2 regions of the Sedimentibacter sp. genome follow, and region 1 is predicted to be linked to the other one. Evidence: riboswitches for the same ligand, from Rfam matches in the RefSeq annotation. Region 1 holds a riboswitch; the other holds the start of a gene.
The links. A riboswitch is a leader RNA that binds a small molecule or an ion and turns the genes downstream of it on or off. The one in region 1 is predicted to bind S-adenosylmethionine.
Positions count from the first base shown of each region.

Region 2: another riboswitch for S-adenosylmethionine. It lies ahead of metK (methionine adenosyltransferase); the one in region 1 lies ahead of AAGU76_RS10650 (YbaK/EbsC family protein).

Region 1 is NZ_JBCFAS010000002.1:899,517-911,331, reverse strand. Features, by position in the region: gene pflB (formate C-acetyltransferase) at 1-458, shown strand, start outside; gene pflA (pyruvate formate-lyase-activating protein) at 460-1,185, shown strand; gene AAGU76_RS10655 (short-chain fatty acid transporter) at 1,234-2,595, opposite strand; SAM riboswitch class I at 3,203-3,305, shown strand; gene AAGU76_RS10650 (YbaK/EbsC family protein) at 3,397-3,870, shown strand; gene AAGU76_RS10645 (tRNA threonylcarbamoyladenosine dehydratase) at 3,904-4,659, shown strand; gene AAGU76_RS10640 (ATP-binding cassette domain-containing protein) at 4,673-5,689, shown strand; gene AAGU76_RS10635 (methionine ABC transporter permease) at 5,679-6,341, shown strand; gene AAGU76_RS10630 (MetQ/NlpA family ABC transporter substrate-binding protein) at 6,457-7,332, shown strand; gene AAGU76_RS10625 (FAD-binding oxidoreductase) at 7,408-8,793, opposite strand; gene AAGU76_RS10620 (electron transfer flavoprotein subunit alpha/FixB family protein) at 8,802-9,770, opposite strand; gene AAGU76_RS10615 (electron transfer flavoprotein subunit beta/FixA family protein) at 9,775-10,569, opposite strand; gene AAGU76_RS10610 (FadR/GntR family transcriptional regulator) at 10,799-11,497, shown strand; gene AAGU76_RS10605 (YjiH family protein) at 11,523-11,815, opposite strand, start outside.
Region 2 is NZ_JBCFAS010000004.1:309,740-321,554, forward strand. Features, by position in the region: gene AAGU76_RS16355 (DMT family transporter) at 1-129, opposite strand, end outside; gene AAGU76_RS16360 (SEC-C metal-binding domain-containing protein) at 148-645, opposite strand; gene mscL (large-conductance mechanosensitive channel protein MscL) at 752-1,174, opposite strand; gene AAGU76_RS16370 (phosphodiester glycosidase family protein) at 1,243-3,879, opposite strand; gene AAGU76_RS16375 (hypothetical protein) at 4,390-4,665, shown strand; SAM riboswitch class I at 4,794-4,888, shown strand; gene metK (methionine adenosyltransferase) at 4,960-6,138, shown strand; gene AAGU76_RS16385 (MATE family efflux transporter) at 6,325-7,635, shown strand; gene malQ (4-alpha-glucanotransferase) at 7,701-9,185, shown strand; gene AAGU76_RS16395 (ATP-binding protein) at 9,220-11,034, opposite strand; gene AAGU76_RS16400 (response regulator transcription factor) at 11,179-11,815, shown strand, end outside.

The DNA.
Region 1 (11,815 bases):
TGACCATAACATCCAACGTGGTGTACGGCAAGAAGACCGGATCAACTCCTGACGGAAGAAAATCCAGGGAATCCTTTGCACCCGGGGCAAACCCTATGAACGGAAGGGACAGAAGCGGAATACTGGCATCTCTTAATTCTGTGGCGAAGCTTAAGTACAGGGACGTTTGTGAAGACGGAATATCCAATACATTCACGGTGGTTCCGGACACTCTGGGCAAGCTTGACAGACACAGAATCGACAACCTTTCCAACATACTGGATGGTTACTTCGTGCAGGACGCCCACCACATAAATGTTAATGTAATGAACCGTGACACATTGTACGATGCCATGGAGAATCCCGACAAATATCCGAACCTTACAATCCGTGTATCAGGATATGCGGTAAACTTTAACCGACTGACAAGGGAACAGCAGCTTGATGTAATAAGCAGGACGTTCCATGACAGGATGTAGTATGGACGGCTTCATTCACTCCATAGAGACTCTGGGAACACTGGACGGGCCGGGACTCAGGATGGTTGTGTTTTTCCAGGGGTGCAGGCTTAGGTGCTCTTACTGCCACAATCCCGATACTTGGGCTTTCGGCAGGGGCACCCTAATGAGTGCTGAAGAAATAGTGAACAAGGCCAGGAGATACATGCCTTACTTCAGATTCAACAGCGGAGGAGTAACTTTTTCCGGTGGCGAGCCTCTCATGCAGCCTGACTTTCTGCTGGAATGCCTCAAATTATGCAGGGAGGCAGGGATACACACGGTCATAGACACAGCCGGCGTCGGGAAGTGTGATTACAGCCAGATTCTAAAATTTGCGGACCTGGTCATTCTTGACATAAAGCATTCAGATCCAAACAAGTACAAAGATATCACAGGCCATGAAATAGACAGTTATTACCGGTTCAAAAAAGCCCTCATTGAAAATCGCAGCCGCATATGGATAAAGCAGGTGGTCACACCGGGCATAAACGATACCTGCTGCGACATGGAGGAGTTTGAAAAGGAAGTAAACTCCTTTCCAAAGGACATGATCGAAAAAGTGGAGCTTTTGCCATACCACACGCTGGGAGTGTTCAAGTATAAAGAGCTGGGCATTGATTACTGGCTGGAAGGACTTGAGCCTCTTTCAAAGGAAAAACTTGAAGAACTGAAGAAATGCATCACAATTGAAAAGCTGGTCAAATAAAGAATGCTGCCTGACGGCAGCATTCTTATATTTTTCAATATTAACTTTTTAGAAAATCAGGAATCCGGCAGATATAATAACACCGCTGAACAGCAGAGTAATTACGCAGTATCCCATTACATCCTTTGCGCTCAAGCCTGCAATTGAAAGTGCCGGAAGAGCCCAGAACGGCTGAATCATGTTAGTCCATGCATCACCCCATGCAATTGCCATGGCTGTTTTAGCAGGATCAACTCCCAGAGCATGTCCTGCGGGCATCATTATAGGAGCCTGAACTGCCCATTGTCCTCCGCCTGAAGGAACGAAGAAGTTTACAATACCTGCGCTCAGGAATGTGTACAGCGGGAATGTCACAGCATTGGAAATACTTACGAAACCGTTGGAAATAACACCTGCCAGCGATACGCCTGTTTCAGGATTAGCGCCCACCATCATGCCCATTATACCTGCATAGAACGGGAACTGCAGAATAATTCCGGCTGCGCTTGCTGCTGCTTCATTTACTGCATCTATGTAATTTCTGAGGCTTCCATGGAGCAATACACCAACAAACAGGAATATGAAGTTTACGAAGTCAAGGCTCAGGTTCAAACCAACCTTAGTAAAGTTGTAGATTATGTATACGAAACCGAAAGCTAAAGTGATGATCCACAAAATTTTGCTGCGTTCAAGTTTGTCTGCAGGAGAAAATTTGCTTGGATCTTCTTCACGACCTTCTTTTTCCACCAATTTTGCAGGATCAACTTCAATAGTATGTTCCTTGTCAGGCATCATTGCCTTGCATACAAAAGGAAGTCCGAAGATTATGATTCCTGAAATAAACAGGTTCATTGGAGAGAATATTGTGTTGCTTGTTGCAATGGTAAATGCGCTGTCAAATACCTGAGGAGCAACTTTTTCAAGAGCGCCTGCATTTGCTACCTGCAGAGGAATCGAACCTGATATACCGCCGTGCCATACAACGAATCCGGAATATGCGGTTGCTATCAACAGTCTGTAGTCAATTCCCTTAACTTCCTTAGCTATTTCCCTTGCCAGCAATGCGCCGATTACCAAACCGAATCCCCAGTTGATCCAGCATGCTACTACTGATACAAACGCTGTGATCATAATGCCTCTTACAGGGGTTTTTGCTGCTTTTGCTATTTTTTTAAGAAGATTTTTAAATACTTTTGCCTGTGCCATAGCACTGCCAAGCACAAGAACTAAAACCATTTGCATAGTAAAAGAAAGAAGTCCGAAGAAGCCTTTTGCTCCTGCCCAGTGCAGAATCATCTGAAATGGGGATTGTCCCGTCAGTGTTATACCGCCTATGAAGGTGATGATGGTTAAAACAATGGCGAAGATAAATGCGTCCGGCAGGTATCTGTTCATAACGTATACGCAGCCGTTTGTAAATTTTTTAAACATAAAAAAGCCTCCTAAATTTTTATATTTGCCCAGCTTGACGTCCACAATGCAGACTGATACATTTTGGGCGTTTAAAACCTTGTTAATTTTATTACTATATTGAAATAAACACAAATTTGCTAAACGTTTACAATGTGTGGTAAACCAGCGCAAAAATGTTAAAAATATGTCAAAAATTGTTGTATCTTAAAATATCTCGCGTTTACTTCGTTTTTCTTTTACTTAATCAATTATCCAAAATATCATACCAATATTAAATATGAAAAAATTTCCAATAATATGCGTTTTTATTTTAAATTAATAACACAATCTATATAAAACGTTTGCATAAGGTTGGGAAAAATCAACCACACCGGTTTAAGAGTCAGTTTGATTAATACGGATTATCAATTTAAACTATTTGATGGCAGTAACAGCGAAATTTGTCGAAAACAGTCAAAAATTTATCTTTTCTAAATCAAGGCCTGTTAATCTGCTGCAAATCAGTAAAGGAATTTTAAATAAACATAAGAAACGTTAGCATAAATAAAATTAAAAAAAATTGATTTTACCATTGACAAATAATAACGAATGGTATAAAGTAATCACAACAATTAAATACAAAAACTTCTTATCAAGAGAGACGGAGGGATCGGCCCCGTGATGTCTCGGCAACCTGCAGCAAGCTGAAAGGTGCTAATTCCGGCAAAGAATTCTTTGAGAGATGAGGAGACGGTCTGAATTATGCCCTCTCTTTGCAGAGGGTTTTTATTTTAGGGACGGCAATAATATTGTCAGTCTCCTAGAGATCAGGAGGATGAAATGTCTGTAGAAACAGTGAGGGAATATTTGAAGCAATTTGGAAAGGATGATTCTATCCTGGAGATGGATCAGTCCACAGCAACGGTTGAACTGGCAGCAATGGCACTGGGAACCGAAGAAGCACGCATAGCCAAGTCGCTTACATTTTACAACGGTAAAGATGCAATGGTTATTGTTGTGGCCGGTGATGCCAAGATAGATAACAAGAAATTCAAAGAAGAATTTGGGTTCAAGGCAAAAATGCTTGCAACGGAAGATACGGTCAAGTTTACCGGACACGCAGTAGGCGGTGTTTGTCCATTTGCTCTTCCGGGCAGCGTAGATGTATACCTGGATGACTCAATGAAAAGATTCAAGACCATGTTTCCTGCATGCGGAAGCAGCAATTCAGCCATTGAGCTGACGCTTGATGAATTGGAGAAGATATCGGGAAGCAAAAAGTGGATTGATGTCTGCAAAAATTGGGAACAATAATATTAAAATGAAATTAAGTTGCGAAAGGATGCTATGTTAAACGAATTTTCAAGAACACAGCTTCTTCTTGGGGAAGAGGCAATGGAAAAATTAAAAAATGCCAAGGTTGCGATTTTCGGAATCGGAGGAGTGGGCTCATATGCTGCTGAAGCACTGGCCAGATGCGGTATTGGTAGTTTTGCCCTCTTTGATGACGATAAGGTATGCCTTACGAATATAAACAGACAGATAATAGCCACAAGAAAAACCATAGGCATAAAAAAGGTGGATGTCATGGCCGAAAGGATACTGGACATAAACCCTAAAGCCAAGGTTGAAGCAAATGCATGTTTCTACATGCCTGACAATGCAGATCAGTATGATTTGTCACAGTATGATTACATCGTGGATGCCATAGATACGGTTACGGCCAAGCTGGAGCTCATAGTCAGAGCCAATGCTCTTGGCGTTCCCATAATGAGCAGCATGGGAGCAGGTAATAAACTGGACCCAACAAAATTTGAGGTTACAGACATATTCAAGACTTCCATGGACCCGCTGGCAAAGGTAATGAGAAGCGAGTTGAAAAAGCGCGGCATTAAAAAACTTAAAGTGGTATATTCCAAGGAAAAACCCATAACTCCCATGGACAGCGAAGAAACAAGCTGCAAATCCAACTGCGTGTGCCCTCCCGGCACCACAAGGAAATGCACCCAAAGAAGAGCCATACCCGGAAGCGTATCCTTTGTTCCTTCGGTAGCAGGACTGATAATAGCAGGCGAGGTAGTGAAGGACATTGCAGCAAAATAAAGGAGGAAACAACGTGGGGACGACTCCATTGATACAAATAAAAAATTTAAAAAAACAATATTTCAGTCAGAACAACAGGGTAACCGCACTGTCAGGAATCAACCTTGACATAAACAAGGGAGACATTTTCGGAATAATAGGAATGAGCGGTGCAGGAAAAAGCACATTGGTAAGGTGCATCAACTTTCTGGAGAAACCAACGGGCGGAACAGTCATAATCAAGGACAGTGATTTGTCCCTTATGAACGAAAAGGAGCTTAGATGCGTCAGAAGGGAAATCGGAATGATCTTTCAGCAGTTTAATCTGCTCATGCAGCGCAGTGTTGAAGACAACATATGCTTCCCGCTTGAAATAAGCGGAATGAGCAAAAAGGAAGGAAGAAAGAGAGCAGCCGAACTGCTGGAGCTGGTGGGACTTTCCGACAAGAAAAAGTCATATCCGTCTCAGCTGAGCGGAGGTCAGAAACAAAGGGTAGCCATAGCAAGGGCTTTGGCCACAAACCCTGAAATTCTCCTGTGCGATGAGGCAACAAGCGCACTGGACCCTACAACCACGCGCTCAATACTTGCTTTGCTTAAAGACATAAATAAAAAGCTAGGTATAACCATCATCATAATAACACATGAAATGACCGTGGTTGAAGAGATATGCGACCGCGTGGCCATAATAGACAAGGGTACTTTGGCAGAGACAGGCACAGTTGAGGAAGTGTTCTCCAAGCCAAAGACAGATGCCGCAAAGAAACTTGTTTACCACAGCGGCTCTGCAATCAGCGAAATGACTGGCAGGAGATGTGTGAGAATAGTATTTGACGGGAAGTCATCCTTTGAGCCTGTGATAGCCAACATGGTTTTGGAGTGCAGAGCACAGGTTAACATACTGTTTGCCGACACAAAGGACATAAACGGCAAGGCATTCGGACAGATGGTCCTTCAGCTGCCGGAGGATGAAATGCTGTCGGACAAGATTGTGCATTACCTGGAAAGCAAAAATGTGAATGTGGAGGAACTGGTTGATTATGTTGGATAGCAAAACAATAGCAATGCTTGCGGACGGTACTTTGGACACGCTGTACATGACCTTTGTGTCAACCATATTTGCGTATCTTCTTGCCTTTCCTATTGGGACAGCATTGGTGATAACAAAAAAAGACGGTTTATATCCTATGGGATTTTTATATAGAGTTTTAGATATCGCCGTGAACATCGGCAGGTCCATACCATTTCTGATACTGCTCATAGCAGTCATACCGCTGACTAAAATCATAGCCGGCAAAAGCTATGGTTCAACTGCCACCATAGTGCCCTTGGTGATAGCGGCCACGCCGTTTATTGCAAGGCTCATTGAATCTTCCCTTCAGGAAGTGGATCAGGGGGTAATAGAAGCAGCCCAGAGCATGGGAGCGCCGCTTTCAACAATTGTGTTCAAGGTGCTGATTCCTGAGGCAAAGACGTCGCTCATTGTGGGCGGAACAATTGCCATCGGAACGATCCTGAGCTACTCTGCCATGGCAGGGGTTGTCGGAGGTGGAGGGCTTGGAGACATCGCAATACAGTACGGCTACTACAGGTACAAGACTGACATAATGCTGATCACTGTAGTGCTCCTGATAATTCTCGTCCAGCTTCTTCAGATCATAGGTATGAAAATTGCCAGAAAAACCGATAAGAGGGTTGTTTAGTTAATAAGTACGAGAAATACAAAGTATAGTGCCAGTCCATACCCGGGAAAGTGACCGAGCAGATATATTCAAATTTTCTGAGTACTCAAAATAAAGACATTATAAGGAGAAAATTATGAAAAAAATCAAAAAATTATTATTGTTAGCATTGGTTGCAGCTTTCGCCATAGGCGCAGCAGGCTGCCAGAAAGAAGAGGCTCCAAAGGAAGAGCCCAAGGCAGAAGCACCTGCTCAGACACCTGCAGAAAATAAAACAGAGCTAAAAAAGATTACAGTTGCAGCCACACCGGTTCCACATGCTGAAATATTGGAACAGGTTAAGGAAGAATTGGCCTCAAAGGGATATGAACTTGAGATAGTTGTGTTCTCTGACTATGTTCAGCCAAACCTTGTTGTTGAAGCAGGAGACATAGATGCAAACTTCTTCCAGCACAAACCGTACCTGGATGACTTCAACAAGGAAAACAAGACATCAATAGTTCCGGTTGCAGTTGTGCACTATGAACCTCTTGGAATTTATCCTGGAAAATCAAATGACCTTGCCAACATTCCTGACGGAGCTGCAATTGCAGTTCCAAATGACACCACAAACGAAGCAAGAGCTTTGCTTCTGCTTGAAGCTAACGGACTCATCAAGGTTAGGGAAGGTGCAGGACTTTCAGCCACTAAAAATGACATAGTAGAAAATCCACACAACATAGAAATAGTTGAACTTGAAGCTGCACAGGTATCAAGGGTTGTAGGCGAAACAGACTTCGTCGTGCTCAACGGAAACTATGCACTTGATGCAGGATTCAACGTTGCAACAGATGCATTGGCAAAAGAAGAACAGGATTCAGAAGCTGCTCAGGTCTATGCAAACATCCTTTGCGTAAAGGCAGGAAATGAAGAAAAAGAAGAAATCAAGGCTTTGATTGAAGCGCTGAAAAGCGACAAGTTTAAACAATTCATTGCAGACACTTATGAAGGTGCTGTAATAGCAATGGACTAAGAAATCAGTAGAGTAAAATCATAAAACAAAAGAACCTGCATTTGAAAATGTAGGTTCTTTGTTTTGGGCGAAGAATTATAAGTCAAATACAGTACCCGGATTTAAGATGTTGTTGGGATCAAACAGCTTTTTAATTCCTCTCATGAGGTTAAGCTCCGTTTCTGACTTCTGAAGTTTAAGATCATCGATTCTGAGCTTTCCTATGCCGTGTTCTCCGGTTATGGTTCCCTTGTGATTGAAGCAGGCCTGGAATATTTTATTTTTCAGTTCTTCAGCATAGGGAGGCATCTTGCCGTCCACAAGCACAATGTCGCTGTGGATGTTGCCGTCAGCTATGTGAGCTGTAATGTTTGTGATGGTGTTGTATTCAGCAGCCAGGTCCTTAAGTTCCTTCAGGTAAGCTGGTACATCGGCAACCGGAACCGCAGTGTCGAAGGAATGGCCGATTATGTCCTTTATGAGCTCATAATGCTGGCTCCTTATGAGAAGCAGCTCGTCCTGCTCGCTTTTTTTACCGGCAAACAGAGTTTCATAGGAATTGTTCTTTTCACAGATTTCATTGATGGTGCGGCATGCTTCGTAAAGCAGATTCTCAGTCTTTTCTGAAATTATTATCATGAGGTCTGCGTTGCCTTTTTCTGCCTGCCACCTAGTTCCCAGCATTTTTGCCGTTTCCGTGAACAGGTGTTTGTCCTGATATTCAACGGCAAGCGGAGTCACTCCGCTTTTCAGAATTTCAAGAACAGCCTTTGAAGCATCATCGAAGCATTCAAAGGGAGCTATGATTGTAGCAGTGTACTTGTCCTTGGGATAAAGCTTCAGGATTATTTTAGTGACCACAGCCAGCGTGCCCTCACTTCCGATTATGAGCTCCATTAGGTTGTAGCCTGCGTTGTTCTTGATGAGCTTTCCGCCCAGCTCCATTATTTCACCCGACGGAAGCACTATTTCCATTCCCTGTATGTGCTTGCGCATTACTCCATGCCGCACTGCGCGGGCACCTCCCGCATTGGTAACTGCCATTCCGCCCATCTGAGCCCCTTCGTCTCCCGGATGAACAGGAAAGCCTGCACATTCATGTTTTTCAAGCTCTTCTAAAAGGTCGAACAGCGTAACGCCTGCTTCGAGAACAGCAACCATGTTGTCCTCATCTATTTCTATTATCCTGTTAAGCCTTTCTGTGGACAGGATGATGCTTTCCCTTGTGGGAGTGCATGCTCCGCAAAGTCCTGTTCCGCCGCCTCTGACCACTACAGTTATTTTGTTGTCGTTGGAGTACTTCATTATCTTGGATATTTCTTCTGAGCTGCGGGGCTTTACCACTATGGACTCCTCATTGGCTGAGGGTCTCATGGTTTTTTCGATTTCATCGTACAGGTACGAAGCTTTCTGATGCAAGTCGGTTATGACGTAATCTATTCCCACTATGCCGGTCATTTCATTTATTATTTTCTGATTCATGATCCCTCCTAAGGCAAGTCCCTGATCAATGCAGGCACAATTTCGTAGATGTCTCCCACATATCCGTAATCTGCAACAGAAAAAATGGGTGCAGAAGGGTCCGAATTTATTGCCACAATTATTTCTGACTCCTTCATGCCTGCCAGGTGCTGCGGAGCTCCTGAAATTCCGCAGGCAACGTAAACCTTCGGCTTCACTCTGTTTCCGCTGTATCCCACCTGACGGGTACTTTTTACCATGCCTGCGTCAACCAGAGCCCTTGATGCCCCCACTGTGCCCCCAAGCTTTGCTGCAAGTTCCTCAATCATCTTCAGGTCTTCCTTTTTCCTTATTCCTCTTCCTGCAGCCACGATTATTTCAGCCTCGCTTATGTCGATGCTTTCTTCACTGAAGATATCTATGACCTGAGATTTTTCAAAGAAGGATACGTAAGGTTCTATTTCAACTATGTTGATTTTTTTTGATGAATCTATCTGGGCTTCTTCAAATTCCTTGTAGCGTACAGTTGCCATCTTTGGATAGGTCACGGTATTTATGTGTGCAAGGATGTTGTCGCTGAAGGCAGGCCGAATCTGAATGAAGTTTCCGTCCTCATCTATTTTCAGATCCGTGCAGTCTGCCGTGAGGCCTGTTCTTAAGGCTGCTGCAATTCTCGGAGCAAGAGAGCGTCCGAAGGAGGTGGCGCCTGTAAGCACTATTCCCGGTTTGTGCTGCTTAATGAACCTTGTTATATTTTCCTTGAAGAGGTATTCCTCAGGATTTTTGAAGACAGGAGACTGCATGTAGTACACGGTGTCTGCACCTCTTAGGTTAAGCTCGTTTAAGTCTTTGCCTGAAGGTCCCAGCAAAAGACAATCTACAGGTTCATGGAGCCTTTCCTTCAGCTCCATAGCTTTGTTCAGCAGCTCGAAGCTGACCCTGTGCACCGAATTGCCTGCAAGTTCGCATATTATCAGTATTCCTCTGTGTGTATTCATCTTATCACCTTCTTGACTTGAAAATTTCAGTCTTCATTATTTCACAAAATTTTTGGTAATCATCTCTAATGATGAGGCTTTCGCGCCTGGTCGGTTCAGGAACCTCAATTTTTGAAACCTTTGTGGGAGAACCCCTGAAGCCTGTGTCTTCTTCGGATATAAAACATGATAAATCATCGAGGCCCATCCTCTGAGCTTCCATTTCCAGCGACTTAAGCTTCCTGTTTACAGTGGGAAGCTGGGGAGAGTTGATGTTCTTTGTAACCGCAATCAGTGCAGGGAGCTTCAGCTTTCGTGTTTGTCTGCTGCCGCATATGTTTTCTACAGAAACTGTTATTTCATTTTCGTTTAAGTCTGTTATGTTTTCAACGTAGTACGCATGCGGAATATCCAAAAATTCGGCAACTTCGGCACCAACCTGAGCTGTGTCGCCATCTACGGATTTTTCTCCGCAGATTATCAGATCAAAACTTCCCATGGACTTTATAGCAGATGACAAGGTCATGGCCGTAGCACAGGTATCGGCTCCTCCGAACCGTCTGTCTGTGAGCATAATCAGCCTGTCGGCACCACGGGCATAAGCATCACGCAGTGATCTTTCTGATTTTGGCGGTCCCATGGTCAAAACAGTAACGCTGGCACCCCAGGTGTTTTTCAGATTAACTGCAGCCTGAAGGGCATTCATGTCGAAGGGATTGATTTCAGATTCAGCTGATGATCTGTCAACTATGCCTTTCTCGCAGTCAAACTTAACTTTTGTCATGTCAGGCACTTCTTTAACAAGAACAAGAATATTCATTTCGCACTCCTTGATTTGATAATTTATGTAATAAAATTTGTATTAATCTATGGACTTGTGGTCTTACCATTGTATTATTATAGCACATAAATCTTTTGGCTGCAATAAAAGGTTATAAAATTTTATCATTATGAATATTTAACAATTAATCAGACTGATTCAACATATTCATTGAAATATTTACTCAGATGATATAAAATTATATATAATAATATGGTAAGGAGCAGTCATGTTCGAAACAATAGAAAATAAAAAAATTTCACAGATGGTCATAGAACAGATTCAAGGGATGATTATGAGGGGAGAGCTGAAAAACGGAGACAAACTTCCTCCGGAAAGAGAGCTTACCCAGACCCTTAATATCGGGCGGCCTGCACTGAGAGAAGCTTTGAAGGCCCTTGAGGTGATGGGCGTTATAGAAAGCCGCCACGGCCACGGAAACTTCATTGTGAACAACACAGAAAACAGTGTGTTCAAGCCCCTCTCGCTTTCATTCAAGCTGTCCAACGGAAACATTGAGGAAATACTTGAACTCAGACGCCTCATAGAAGATTATACAGCCAGGCAGGCTGCACTCTTTGCTGAAAAAGACGATACGGACAGGCTTTATGAAATACAAAGCTCAATGGTTAAAGCAGGGACAACTGAGGAAAAATCCTTTTATGACAAGGAATTTCACTATGAAATCGCCAAGATAAGCAAGAACATTCTCATAAACAGCCTGCTTCAAAGCACTTCATACCTGTTCGACAACTTTATAAACAAGACGGTTCGCATGTCCTATTTCGGTGAAGACTCAATAGACAAGATATACAAGGAACATCTTGAAATAATCAGGGCCATCGAAAAGCACAGCCCTGAAGATTCTGCAAGATGTATGCAGGCCCACCTTGACAACATCAATGTATGCATGCTGAACGAGCAGTAAGGTGATTCGATTGAATCATCTTTTTTTATGAAATCTGAAACAGGTTGGTCAGGATGACGATTATGGGCAGAGCGATGATTGTCTTTTCAAGGAATAATGCAAGCACACCCTTGAAGTCTACAGGCATCTTTGAAGTTATGATCAATGTTCCCACCTCAGTCATGTAAATGATCTGCACCAGGGATAACACTCCTATGACGAATCTTGTTTTCAGGGAAACTATTTTTGCAGCCAGGACTGCAGGAAGGAACATGTCCACGAATCCCACGATTGTGGCGGGAGCAGCGGCAAAGGCTTCCTCCAGACCCAGAAGCTGCA
Region 2 (11,815 bases), on a different contig from region 1:
GAAGTTCCTGTAAAATGTCAGAGACATGAAGTTGCTTCCTTCCAGATAGGAAAGCTTTCCCAATATGGGGGTGAAACCATAAATAAAGGCTGCGAGAACAGCGAAGGTCAACCCCTTTGTCTTATTCATAAATCCCCCCGGGCCGTGTTACTTGCCGCAGCACTTCTTGTATTTTTTGCCTGATCCGCACGGACATGGATCATTGCGGCCTGTTTTATCTCCCTTTACAACTATTTTAGAACGGTTGTAATCTTTCTTTATTTGCTTTCTTTTTTCATCGTCGAAGATGTTGTTCCATTCATCCATTCCGTAGAGCCATTCTGCCTTAGAATCATGCATGTTCCAAAGCAGCTTTTCAAAGTCGAATTCTGCTTTCACCAGGGAATCTTCCTCAAGGTTTTCAAGTTCAAGGGACTCGTTGAAGCTTGTGTTTGCTCCGTCTAAAAAGCCCACGAACTCAACAGCGGTCATGTTGTTCTTTTCTGCCAGCTCTTTCACTGTTCCTTCAAGAACAGGATTTTTTGCTGCCAGGATGTTTTTGTAGCACTCAGCTTCCTTGGCCATGTAATCATTGAAGAAGGCCTGATATTCTTCCTGAGTGGTGATTCCTTTCAGTGTTTCGTTCCATACTGTATATAAACTCATATGTTTTCCTCCCTAGGTTTTTACTAGTCTATTTTATCAGAAATAAATAATATTTCAAGATAAATAGTGTTTTTTGCAAGGAAAAAGAGCCAGAGGCTCTTTTTGGTTACTGCTTTTCTTTCAATAGGTCCCTTATTTCGGTCAGAAGCTGCTCCTGTGAAGGTCCTTTTGGTGCTTCCGGAGCCGGTGCTTCCTGTTTTGCAAGTTTTTCCTTTGATTTGTTTATAAGTTTAATGAACAGGAAAATGGATGCTGCTACTATCAAAAAGTCAACCACGTTCTGTATGAAATTTCCGTAGGCTATTGCTGCTTCGGCTTTAACCACAGTGTCTCCATCCATGATTGCAGGGCTCATTACGTACTTCATGGACTTGAAGTCCATGCCTGACAACAAAAATCCGAGAACAGGCATTATGAGGTCGTTGACTACAGAAGTCACTATTTTCCCGAAGGCACCGCCCATTATGACGCCCACTGCCATATCCAAAACATTTCCCTTGAATGCAAACTTTTTAAATTCGTTCCACATATTTTCCTCCCGATTGTTATTATTATAAGTACAACCTAATACAATAATAGCTTTTTATGCAGGAAATGTCAATTTTTATATGATGAGCTTACACCGTCTGTGCCCAGTTCAAATGAATCGTCATATTCTATATACCTTATGTTGTTTTCGATGGCTGTGCTTTCTGAATCTCCCTTGTACACAACGAAAACCTGATTGTTTTCTGCTGCCTTTTCAAGAATTTCCTTGAGCAGAGTCACTTCACGCTGGTCGTTGATGCTGCTAAGGCTGTTGTTCAGTGACAGGACCAGAACCTTGTCCTCGTAGTTCAGGAAGCTCTTTATGTTGTTCCACATTGTCGTGTTTGCAGCGCTCATGGTTCCGTTTGAAATTACACCGTCAAAGTACACAATGCTGCTTTCTTTTCCGCCGGATGTCTTGATTTCGCCTTTATTGTCAGAAATAACCAGCCTTTGAGCGTAGCTGGATACCGACGATGCTTTGAGGGAATCTGTGAACCTGGTTTCTTCCCTCAGTCCAAGTTCCTTGTCCTTGGGCTCATACATTATCCTCAGGTTGTCGATGTAAATTGTTCCCGAATCTTTTCTTGTCTCGTTGATTTCCGCCAGGTATATATTCTTGAGGGTAACCGGATATGCTGTTCCTTCAGGAATGAATGCTTCAACCCATTTCCATCCTGTCCAGTTGACTTCATCCTCAAATGTGATTTTTATCTGGTTTCCGTAAGCATCGGCGATTCTAGTCCTCAGCCAGTGGTTTTTGCCGTCTCCGTAAACCCACATTCCAATTGCCTTTGGCTTGTCTTCAAGCCTGATTCCTTCTCCGTCCTTGCCGAATTCAACAAAGGCTATGCTCTGGTCGGTCATTTTAGTGAAGTCATATTCCAGTTTGAGGGCATTGTTTCCTTCCTTTACAAAATCCTTTGTAATGGAAATGTTTCCGGAAGAGCCCTCAGGATACAGACTGAGCTTCAAATCGTCCAATTCCTCGAAGCGGTTTTGCGTCTTGAACCTGTAGCCAACTTTCACTATAATGTTTTTAACTGCATCGCCAAAGGTTGCAGTAATGGCTCCTGTGTTGCTGGTGTCACCTGCGGTGAATATTCCGTCAGTGACCTTGCCTACCCTGTTTCTATAGGTGTATGAAAGGTATTTTGCAGGAATGTAGGCTGTTTTTCCATCCTTGTCAATACCCACAGCGCTGCCCAGGTTGTAGGTGTCACCCTGGGATAGGACAAGGGTATCTACATCAAAACTGAGAGCAACCGGCTTGTCGAGAACCTCTATTTCAACGGTTCCTTCGGCGCTGCCCACAGCTGCCGTTATGACTGCTTTGCCTGATCTGGCCGGATAGAACACATTGCCCGAAACCTTTCCTGCTGTTGAAGGCTTCACGGTATATACGACATCTTTATCCTTCACATCAATAGGCGTATAGTATTCATTGTATACCTTTAGCTCAAGGGCAGTTTCCGTGTTGTTGAAAACAGCGCCTGAGGCAGCGGTTATTTCAATTTTGTTTGCATTGTCGCTGTCAGGAGAGTTGTTGAATACTCCAACCCCTGAAGCAATATTCCTTTCCCTTCCGTCGGAAGGAATGTTTACAACTGATATGGTTGAGTTTTTCAAAAAGTCCACTCCCATGGTGGTTGATCCGCCGCCGTCCATGTTAACGGCATTGTATGCACCAAGGTCAATCATTATCTGGGCAAGCTCCGTCTGCTTGACGCCTGTGTAATTTTTGTTTCTTCCGTCTATGGTTACCATTATCATTTCAGAGTTGTCCCTGGAAAAGCCGATGGCTGTTCGGGGGTTTGAACCCAGGACTTCATTGCTGGCCTCGTTGAACTGTCCGTCCTTCACAAGGTAATTCAGGGCTCCGAAGGCCCATTCAACGTCGCTTGTGCCGAAATCAAGCTCTATGTTAAGTGACACAGGATTTCCCGTCTGGAATGAGGAAAGCATCTGGTTTATGGTTGAAGCATTGGAGCTGGCAACTACATAGCCGTTTGAGGGTATTGCAGTTGAAGGCTGATTCTTTCTGACTTCAGATACCGTGCCGTCAACCACCACAACCTCCACAATGTCTTTTGTTGTGTATCCCGGCGTGGTGCCGTTCCACTGGGGTGTAAGGATTGTAGGTGCCCACTCAAGGGACGATGTCTTGTTGATTACGGTTACATCGAAGGCAGTTCCATCGGAACCGTAAAGCGTAATCTTTGGATTCCACACAGAAATGTCAACATTTCCGTTCAACAGCCTCGATACGGTAGGATAACCGTAGCTGTACGGCAGCGGCGATGTTATGAGCTTACCGTCTGCTATGAGAGGACCGTATGTGTATGTGGGGCTTCCCATGTAGAAAAAGTCTCCGTTAACTGCAGCCACAGCACCTGATGATTTCATCATGGAGCTTAATACGGCCCTGTTTGAAACTCCTTTTTCACTGGTTATGGGGTCCACGGACGTGTATTCATCCGTAAGGTCAGCCCTTACTACATTGATGTTCATCCATCCCAGGGAGGTGTACCTTTCAATTCTTTCATATGTAATGCCCGTAGAGAGCCTTGTTTCTTCCGTTAAGTCGTAGACAGTGTAGAAGCTGCTGGCATACGCCCTGGATGTCAGCATTAAGGCAACAGCTGCAGAGACTGCCGCTATCTTTTTAATATTCAAGCAAATCATTCCCTTCATTTTAGTGTCCATTCAATTATACCACAAAAATATAATTTATTAAGAATTAATTGAACAATCAGCTTAGCAAATTATAGAATTGCAGTATATATTATGACGCATTTTAATTATGAAAGTTCCAAATCAAATGCGGTTCTAATGATATAACAGGTAAACTTAACAAAAGTTCAGAGTTTATATTATTAGAATTGTCTAAATGGTTCCCTGCAAAAATCATCAACGATTGAGTTTTAATATTTAAAAATTATTTTGAAAAATTGTTACTTTTTTGATTTAAAACCGTCTATATAGTAAGGGATATTTAGAGGAGTGTTGAAGGCTGAAAATAAGTACAGTTGATAAAAAATATCTTCATAAACACGCTATATTTGGGAGGGAAATTGAATGTTTATCAATAAGATAGCGAAATGCATATATAGAAATATTGCATATGTTTTTTTGATTGTGCTGGTGATTGTTCTGTTTTTTCTTAATTTGGATAAGCAGAGCAGACTAAGTGGGAATATGGTAGGAACTTATGTTATGGGAGATGAAAAATCTGAAGATGCCGAATACTTTGTTCTTGATAAAAACAATAATTATTACAGGTATAAACAGTTTCAGTTCCTGGAAGAAGGAACATATGAGGAAATATACGACAATGTATTTGCTTTAAATGAGACTGAAAACAGATATATTGTTTATAATAATGAAGAGATTTATTATTTCGATTCCGATGGTGTCCGTTCTTATGGCAGGATAGCTGAAATTCCTTTATTCGTCAATGTACCTGACAGAAAGGACACAAAAACTGAATAGATGACGGTTAAACAGGCAGAATGTTAAAAAAGCAACGGATTTGAAGCATAGCAACGGATAAAAAATAATTTATAAAATAATTATATATTATTGACATTAAAAATAGTATATGCTATTATAAATCAAACTCCTTATCAAGAGTGGTGGAGGGACGAGGCCCGATGAAACCCGGCAGCCTGATTATTCAAGGTGCCAATTCCCGCGGATTTCCGAAAGATGAGGCTAACAGACAGTATGGACCTCTTCTGCGGAAGAGTTTTTTATTTTGTAGTTTAAACAGAAAGGATTTAAAAGATGAAGAAATGGTTATTTACATCTGAATCAGTTACAGAAGGTCATCCGGACAAAATGTGCGACCAGATTTCAGATGGCATCCTAGATGCAATTTTGGAACAGGATCCAAACGGAAGAGTTGCCTGTGAAACAGTTACTAAAACAGGTTTCGTCCTGGTAGCAGGCGAAATAAGCACAAACTGCTACATTGATATTCCAAAAATAGTAAGAAAAACAGTAGAAAACATTGGTTATGACAACGCAGAGTACGGATTTGACTATAAGACATGCGCCGTATTTACATCAATAGAAGAACAGTCACAGGACATAGCAATGGGCGTTAATGAAGCCGACGAATACAAGAAGGCTCACGTTGACACAAATGACATGATCGGTGCAGGAGACCAGGGAATGATGTTCGGATTTGCATGCAACGAAACTCCCGAACTTATGCCTATGCCAATATCACTGGCACACAAGCTTTCACTGAAGCTGTCTGAAGTAAGAAAGAACAAGACTGTTCCATACTTAAGACCTGACGGAAAAACTCAGGTAACAATCGAATATCACGACAACAAGCCTGCAAGAGTTGACACAATAGTTATTTCAACTCAGCACAATCCTGAAGCCGACAGAGAAACAATACAAAAGGACCTTATGGAGCATGTTATCAAGACAACTGTTCCTGCAGAGCTTCTTGATGAAAATACAAAGTACTTTGTAAACCCAACCGGAAGATTCGTTATAGGCGGACCGCAGGGAGACTCAGGACTTACCGGAAGAAAGATAATAGTTGACACATACGGCGGATACTCAAGACACGGCGGAGGAGCATTCTCCGGAAAGGATCCTACAAAGGTTGACCGTTCAGCAGCATATGCAGCAAGACACATTGCAAAGAACATTGTTGCAGCAGGACTTGCAGATAAGTGCGAGGTTGAGCTTGCTTATGCCATAGGAGTTGCTAAGCCGGTTTCAATAATGGTTGAAACTTTTGGAACAAACAAGATTGATGATGAAAAAATTGAACAGGCAGTTGCAGAAAACTTTGACTTAAGACCTGCAGCAATAATTGAAAATTTCCAATTGAGAAGACCGATTTACCAGCAGGTGGCAGCATACGGCCACTTCGGAAGAAACGACCTTGATCTTCCCTGGGAAAAGACAGACAAGGTTGAAGAGTTGAAGAAATACCTGTAAAATGAATACCCTTCGGGGTATTTTTTTTGCAGCAAATTAGCGGGCCTGTCCTGTACTCTTGACAGTTTGTCCTGTAGGTAGTACCATTCAATGGACAGTAAAATTTTTTTGGTTATAATAACAGGAAAGAGGTTATGTGTGGAAACAGTAAATGATTTTTCTAAGGGAAGCGTGGCAAAGCACATAATGGATATGGCTGTGCCCATGATTTTGGCTCAGCTGGTGAATGTTTTGTACAACATAGTGGACCGCATCTACATAAGCAGGATGCCGGGAGATGCATTCACGGCTCTTACGGGATTGGGAGTGTGCCTGCCTATAATATCAATAGTGGCTGCATTTGCCAACCTGTTCGGAATGGGCGGTGCTCCCCTTTGTTCCATAGAAAGGGGAAAGGGTAACTTTAAGGAAGCTCAGGACATAATGGGAAATTCCTTTGTGATGCTGGTTGCAAGCGGAGTTGTGCTTACTGCTGTGGGTATTTTGATAAAAAGACCGGTGCTGTACATGTTCGGAGCCAGTGACGCAACATTTCCCTATGCGGACAGCTATGTTACAATTTACCTTCTGGGCAACGTGTTTGTCATGATAAGCCTTGGAATGAACAACTTCATAAACTCGCAGGGTTTTGGACGAGTAGCCATGATGACGGTTGTAATGGGTGCTGTTTCAAACATAATACTGGACCCCATATTCATTTTTGCCATGGATATGGGTGTTGAGGGTGCCGCCTTGGCCACCATCCTGTCACAGTTCATTTCGGCTGTTTGGGTGCTGAAGTTTCTGACGGGTTACGACGCCATACTGACACTCAAGAAAAAAAACTTCAGGCTTAATTACGACAGGGTAATGAAAATCGTGGGCCTGGGAACATCGGGATTCGTAATGCAGATAACCAATTCCATCATTCAGATAGTCAACAACGCAACGCTTCAGATGTACGGAGGAGACCTGTATGTGGGAATTATGACCGTAATAAATTCCGTGGGTTCAATATTTTCAATGCCGGTCATGGGGCTGGCCAGCGGAGCCCAGCCGGTTATGGGGTACAACTACGGTGCCGGGAAGAACAGCAGAGTGAAAAGCTGCATCAAGTTTACCGCAGTTTCGGCAGTCTTGTACAACACATTCATATGGCTCATGATTGAAATATTCCCTGATTTTTTCATACGAATATTCAACAGCCAGCCGGAGGTGCTTGCAGCGGGAGTGCCGATGATCAGACTGTTTTTTGCATGCTTCTTCCTCATGGCTCTTCAGTCTGCGGGCCAGTCTGTGTTTGTGGCTCTTGGAAAGTCCAGGTATGCCATATTTTTCTCCATATTCAGGAAGGTTGTTCTGGTGATGCCTATGGTTCTTTTGCTGCCCAGGTTCTGGGGGCTTGGCATAAAGGGGGTATTCCTGGCGGAGCCCATTTCTGAGGCCGTAGGGGGAGCAGCTTGTTTCGGCACCATGCTTCTTACAGTGTGGAGAAGCCTGAAAGAGGACGAAGCTTAATGTTGTTATCATTTTTTTAAAACGGAGCAATATAGTGGTACTATATTATAAAAACGGAGAAGCAAATGATTGAGAGAAGTTCCGGAATTCTCCTTTCCGTAAGCAGCCTGCCGTCCAGGTACGGCATAGGAACACTTGGAAGGGAAGCGTACAGTTTCATAGACTTTTTGTGTAAGGCCGGCCAGAAATACTGGCAGATGCTTCCTTTGGGACCTTTATCCTTCGGAGATTCACCTTATTCGCCCTTTTCATCCTTTGCCGGAAACCCCTTGTACGTTGACCTGGAGGAACTGATTGATGATGGTTTGATTTCGGCCGGGGACTGCCGGGAGCTGGAAGAGGAATGCGACGGAAGGCCTGTGGATTACCAGAAGCAATTTCTTAAAAGGTACGATGTGCTGAGAAAGGCCTATGATAACTCCTGCTGCCGTGCGAATGCTGAAGGTTTTGCTTCGGAAAATGACTGGGTCAGTGATTATGCACTCTTCATGTCCCTTAAGTACAAAAATAAGCAGCTTCCCTGGCATAGGTGGGACTATGATGCGGCAGCAGGGAAAAAGGAAGCTGTTGAAAAGGCCCAGTCAGAATTAAAGGATGAAACTGATTTTTGGATATTCACACAGTTCTTATTTTACAAACAATATTTTAAGCTTAAGAACTATGCCGGGAAAAAAGGTATGCGCCTCATAGGGGATATTCCTATCTATTCAGCCATGGACAGTGCGGATGTATGGTGCCAAAGAAATGTTTTCTTAATTGGGGATGATTTGAAGCCGAGTCTCGTGGCCGGAGTTCCGCCGGATGCATTTTCATCAAAAGGTCAGCTCTGGGGAAATCCTGTTTATAACTGGGATTATTTAAGGGAAAATTCCTTTGGATGGTGGATGAAAAAAATAGAATGGTCCTTCAAGCTTTACGATGCTGTACGCATTGACCATTTCAGAGGCTTTGAACAGTTCTGGGCAGTACCTTTTCAGTCAGAGTATGCCGTGAACGGCAGCTGGATGAAAGCGTACGGAAACGAACTTTTTGAGTCTGTGGGAGAGAAGTACGGGAACCTGGACATCATAGCAGAAGATTTGGGTATAATAACCAAAGGCGTTGAAGACCTCAGAAACAAATTCGGATTTCCGGGAATGAAGGTTCTGCAGTTTGCATTTGACAACAACCCGAAAAATCCATACCTTCCGGAAAACTATGAGGAAAACTTTGTGGCATACACCGGAACCCACGACAACGACACTCTCAGAGGATGGCTCAGCAGGATGGACAATTCGGAAAAAACCATGGTTTTTGAAAAGCTTGGCATTGAAGGAGCTGCCTTCAGGGATGAAGAGGACATTCTATATGATATCATAGGCGCAGTTTCCAAAAGCAAGGCAAATCTCTGCATCATACCCATGCAGGATTACCTGTGCCTGGGGTCACAAGCAAGGATGAACACTCCCTCCACCCTGGGAGACAACTGGACATGGAGGATGAGAAAAGAAATGCTCACAGATTTGCTTGCAGGCAAAATAAGGGAAGTTGCCGTAACCAGTGGACGATAAAGAAACGAGTAGTGCATGTCGGACGTCCTTGCAGTTATATGATTACCGGCAGCCGCAATGTAAATTCTGTTCCGACACTAAGGCTGCTCTTCACTGTTATGTCTCCCTGATGCTGATGTATGATTTCCTGGGCAATTGACAGCCCCAGTCCTGTTGAATGATGCTTATCGATTCCGCTTACCCGGTAGTATCGGTCAAATATTTTGTCCAGGTCTTCAGGAGCAATTCCGACACCTGTATCAGCAATTGATATAAGAGCATTATTATCAGCGGATTTCAGCTCAACACTTACTTTACCCCCGGGCTTTGTGTAGTATATGGCATTGACAATTAGGTTTTGAAGTGCCTGCTCCAGACGAAACTCATCACCCCAGGTGACACATTCATTAACGATTTTATAACCAAGGGTAACTTCCTTTTTTTCGCTGACCACCGCACATGCCTGAACAACCCTGCTCAGAAGCTCATCCAGCGGCACCCGTTCAGTTTCCAGTATTACCTGTTTGTCTTCAAGTTTTGCCATCAGGAACAAATCGTCCACAAGGTGCTGAATGAAATCTAGCCTGTCCTTCATCACAGGAAACTCATGAGTAAGCTGGCCGGGAATTTCATTAACTCTTTCCAGACATCCTTTCAGAACGAAAAGCGGAGTTCGCAGGTCGTGGAATATGTTCATCATGAAAGTGTTGCGTTGTTTCTGTTCATTTCTCAATGCCAGTGTTCTTTCTGAGACTTTGGTTTCCAGCATTTGATTTGTCTGCTCCAGTTGCTTTGCAAGGGCTTCGGATTCAGAAAATTTTTCTGCAAACAGCCTGTTTATCAAAAACATGCAGCAGATGGCAAAAGGAAGGTTAAATAACTTCGAATAGCGCATGACTCTCAGAACATAACTTACCTGTGTCATTTTAACAGGAGAAACAGCCAAAAACAATCGCATTCCAAGACTTGTGGTATGACCAACCAGAAGCATCCATGCTCCTTTTTTGTGTTTGGCACAGGCATATACAAGTGCGGCAATGGAAAAAAAGAACAGGAAATAATAGTCTCTGAATGTTTTGGGTAAATATGTTTCAATGGCTGCCCATAATAAAAGTATGGTGATGACACCCTTACGGCTTAGAATCCAGTTTAATTTTCCGGGAAGTCTGGTGTCGAAGATCTTGAAGCAAATTACTATGTCCAGCAGTGCGCACCAGCCATAAGCGTGAGAAACCAACGGTTGAATAAAGCTCCAGTCCATATCCAAAAGCAGAGAGCTCAAACCCCAAAGGGTAAGAGCACCGGTGTAGACGGAGAACCATATTATGTATTTTTCGCTGGGTTTATTAAAATATAGAGACAATCCATACAGTGACATTATAAATGTAATACCAAGAGTAAATGCAAAAGTCATGTAATAGGCAGGAAGCGCAGTGGCAGCTCCGCTTGCTGTAGTCAGGTAAACGGGCTGATTGTAAGGATTGGTTTTGCCGTAAAACTCCAATTCCACAGTGTTTGTCTTTTTATCGTACCAGCCTGAATCAATCGTGATGCTTGAAAATCGGGAATAGTTAAAATCTGAAGAACGTGCGACAGCACTTCCGTTCACATAAATGTCATCGGGTATAAATCCGTATATCAGCGACAGAGGCTGATTTATATCTTCAACAACAATATCAAAGTAATATTTTTTTGTATTTGAATCCCATCTGTAACCGGTCAATGAGTATATTTTAGCTTTGTCTGACAGTGAAAATACTTGTCCGCTTCTAAGCGTATCAAAACTGTCGTTAAGTTTAACGCATGCTGCAAATGTTATAAATACTACAAGCATAAATACTGCTATAGGTTTAAAATAATTTTTTTTCATTTTACCCTCCAACAATTAAATGTTATACTATTAACATAATCTGTGTCAAGTAATTCTAAAAGAGGTATTGCAAATAAAAATTATTTTGTATATCATTTAATAACTGACAAATGATTAAAAATCATATAACAAAGAGGTGGATTTATGACCCGCGTACTATTAATTGAGGACGACCCACTGGTGGCAAAGGTGATTTTATACTATTTGGAACAAGCCGAAACGTACCAGGTTGTATGGGTGAAAACGGGAGGGGAGGCTTTTGCAAATGCACGGGATGACTTTGACGTAATATTGCTTGACATTCTCTTGCCGGACGTGGACGGTGTTGAGCTGTGCTCACGCATGAGAGAATGGCACGACTGTCCGATCATATTCATATCATGCCTTGACAGCAGCGATACTATTGTTCGTGCCTTGGAAAAGGGGGGCGATGATTTTTTGGCAAAACCTTTTGACAACAAGGTTCTTGAAGCAAGGATTCAAGCCAATCTCAGACGCTACCAAAAAAAAATTCAGCCTACCCAGAATCTGCTCCAGTGCAAGGGCTTTGTTCTTGATGCCAGACGGCATGTAGTTGTAAAACCTAAAGGAGAAATAAAGCTATCAGGCACTGAATTTAAAATTTTGTCGTTTCTGATGCAAAACAGCGGCAAGTACTTCACTCCAAAAGAACTTTACTTAAAAATATGGGGGGAAAAAAGCTATGGGGATACACGTACTGTAATAGTTCACATACATAACATACGTGAAAAGATTGAGGATAATCCGGAAAACCCGATGT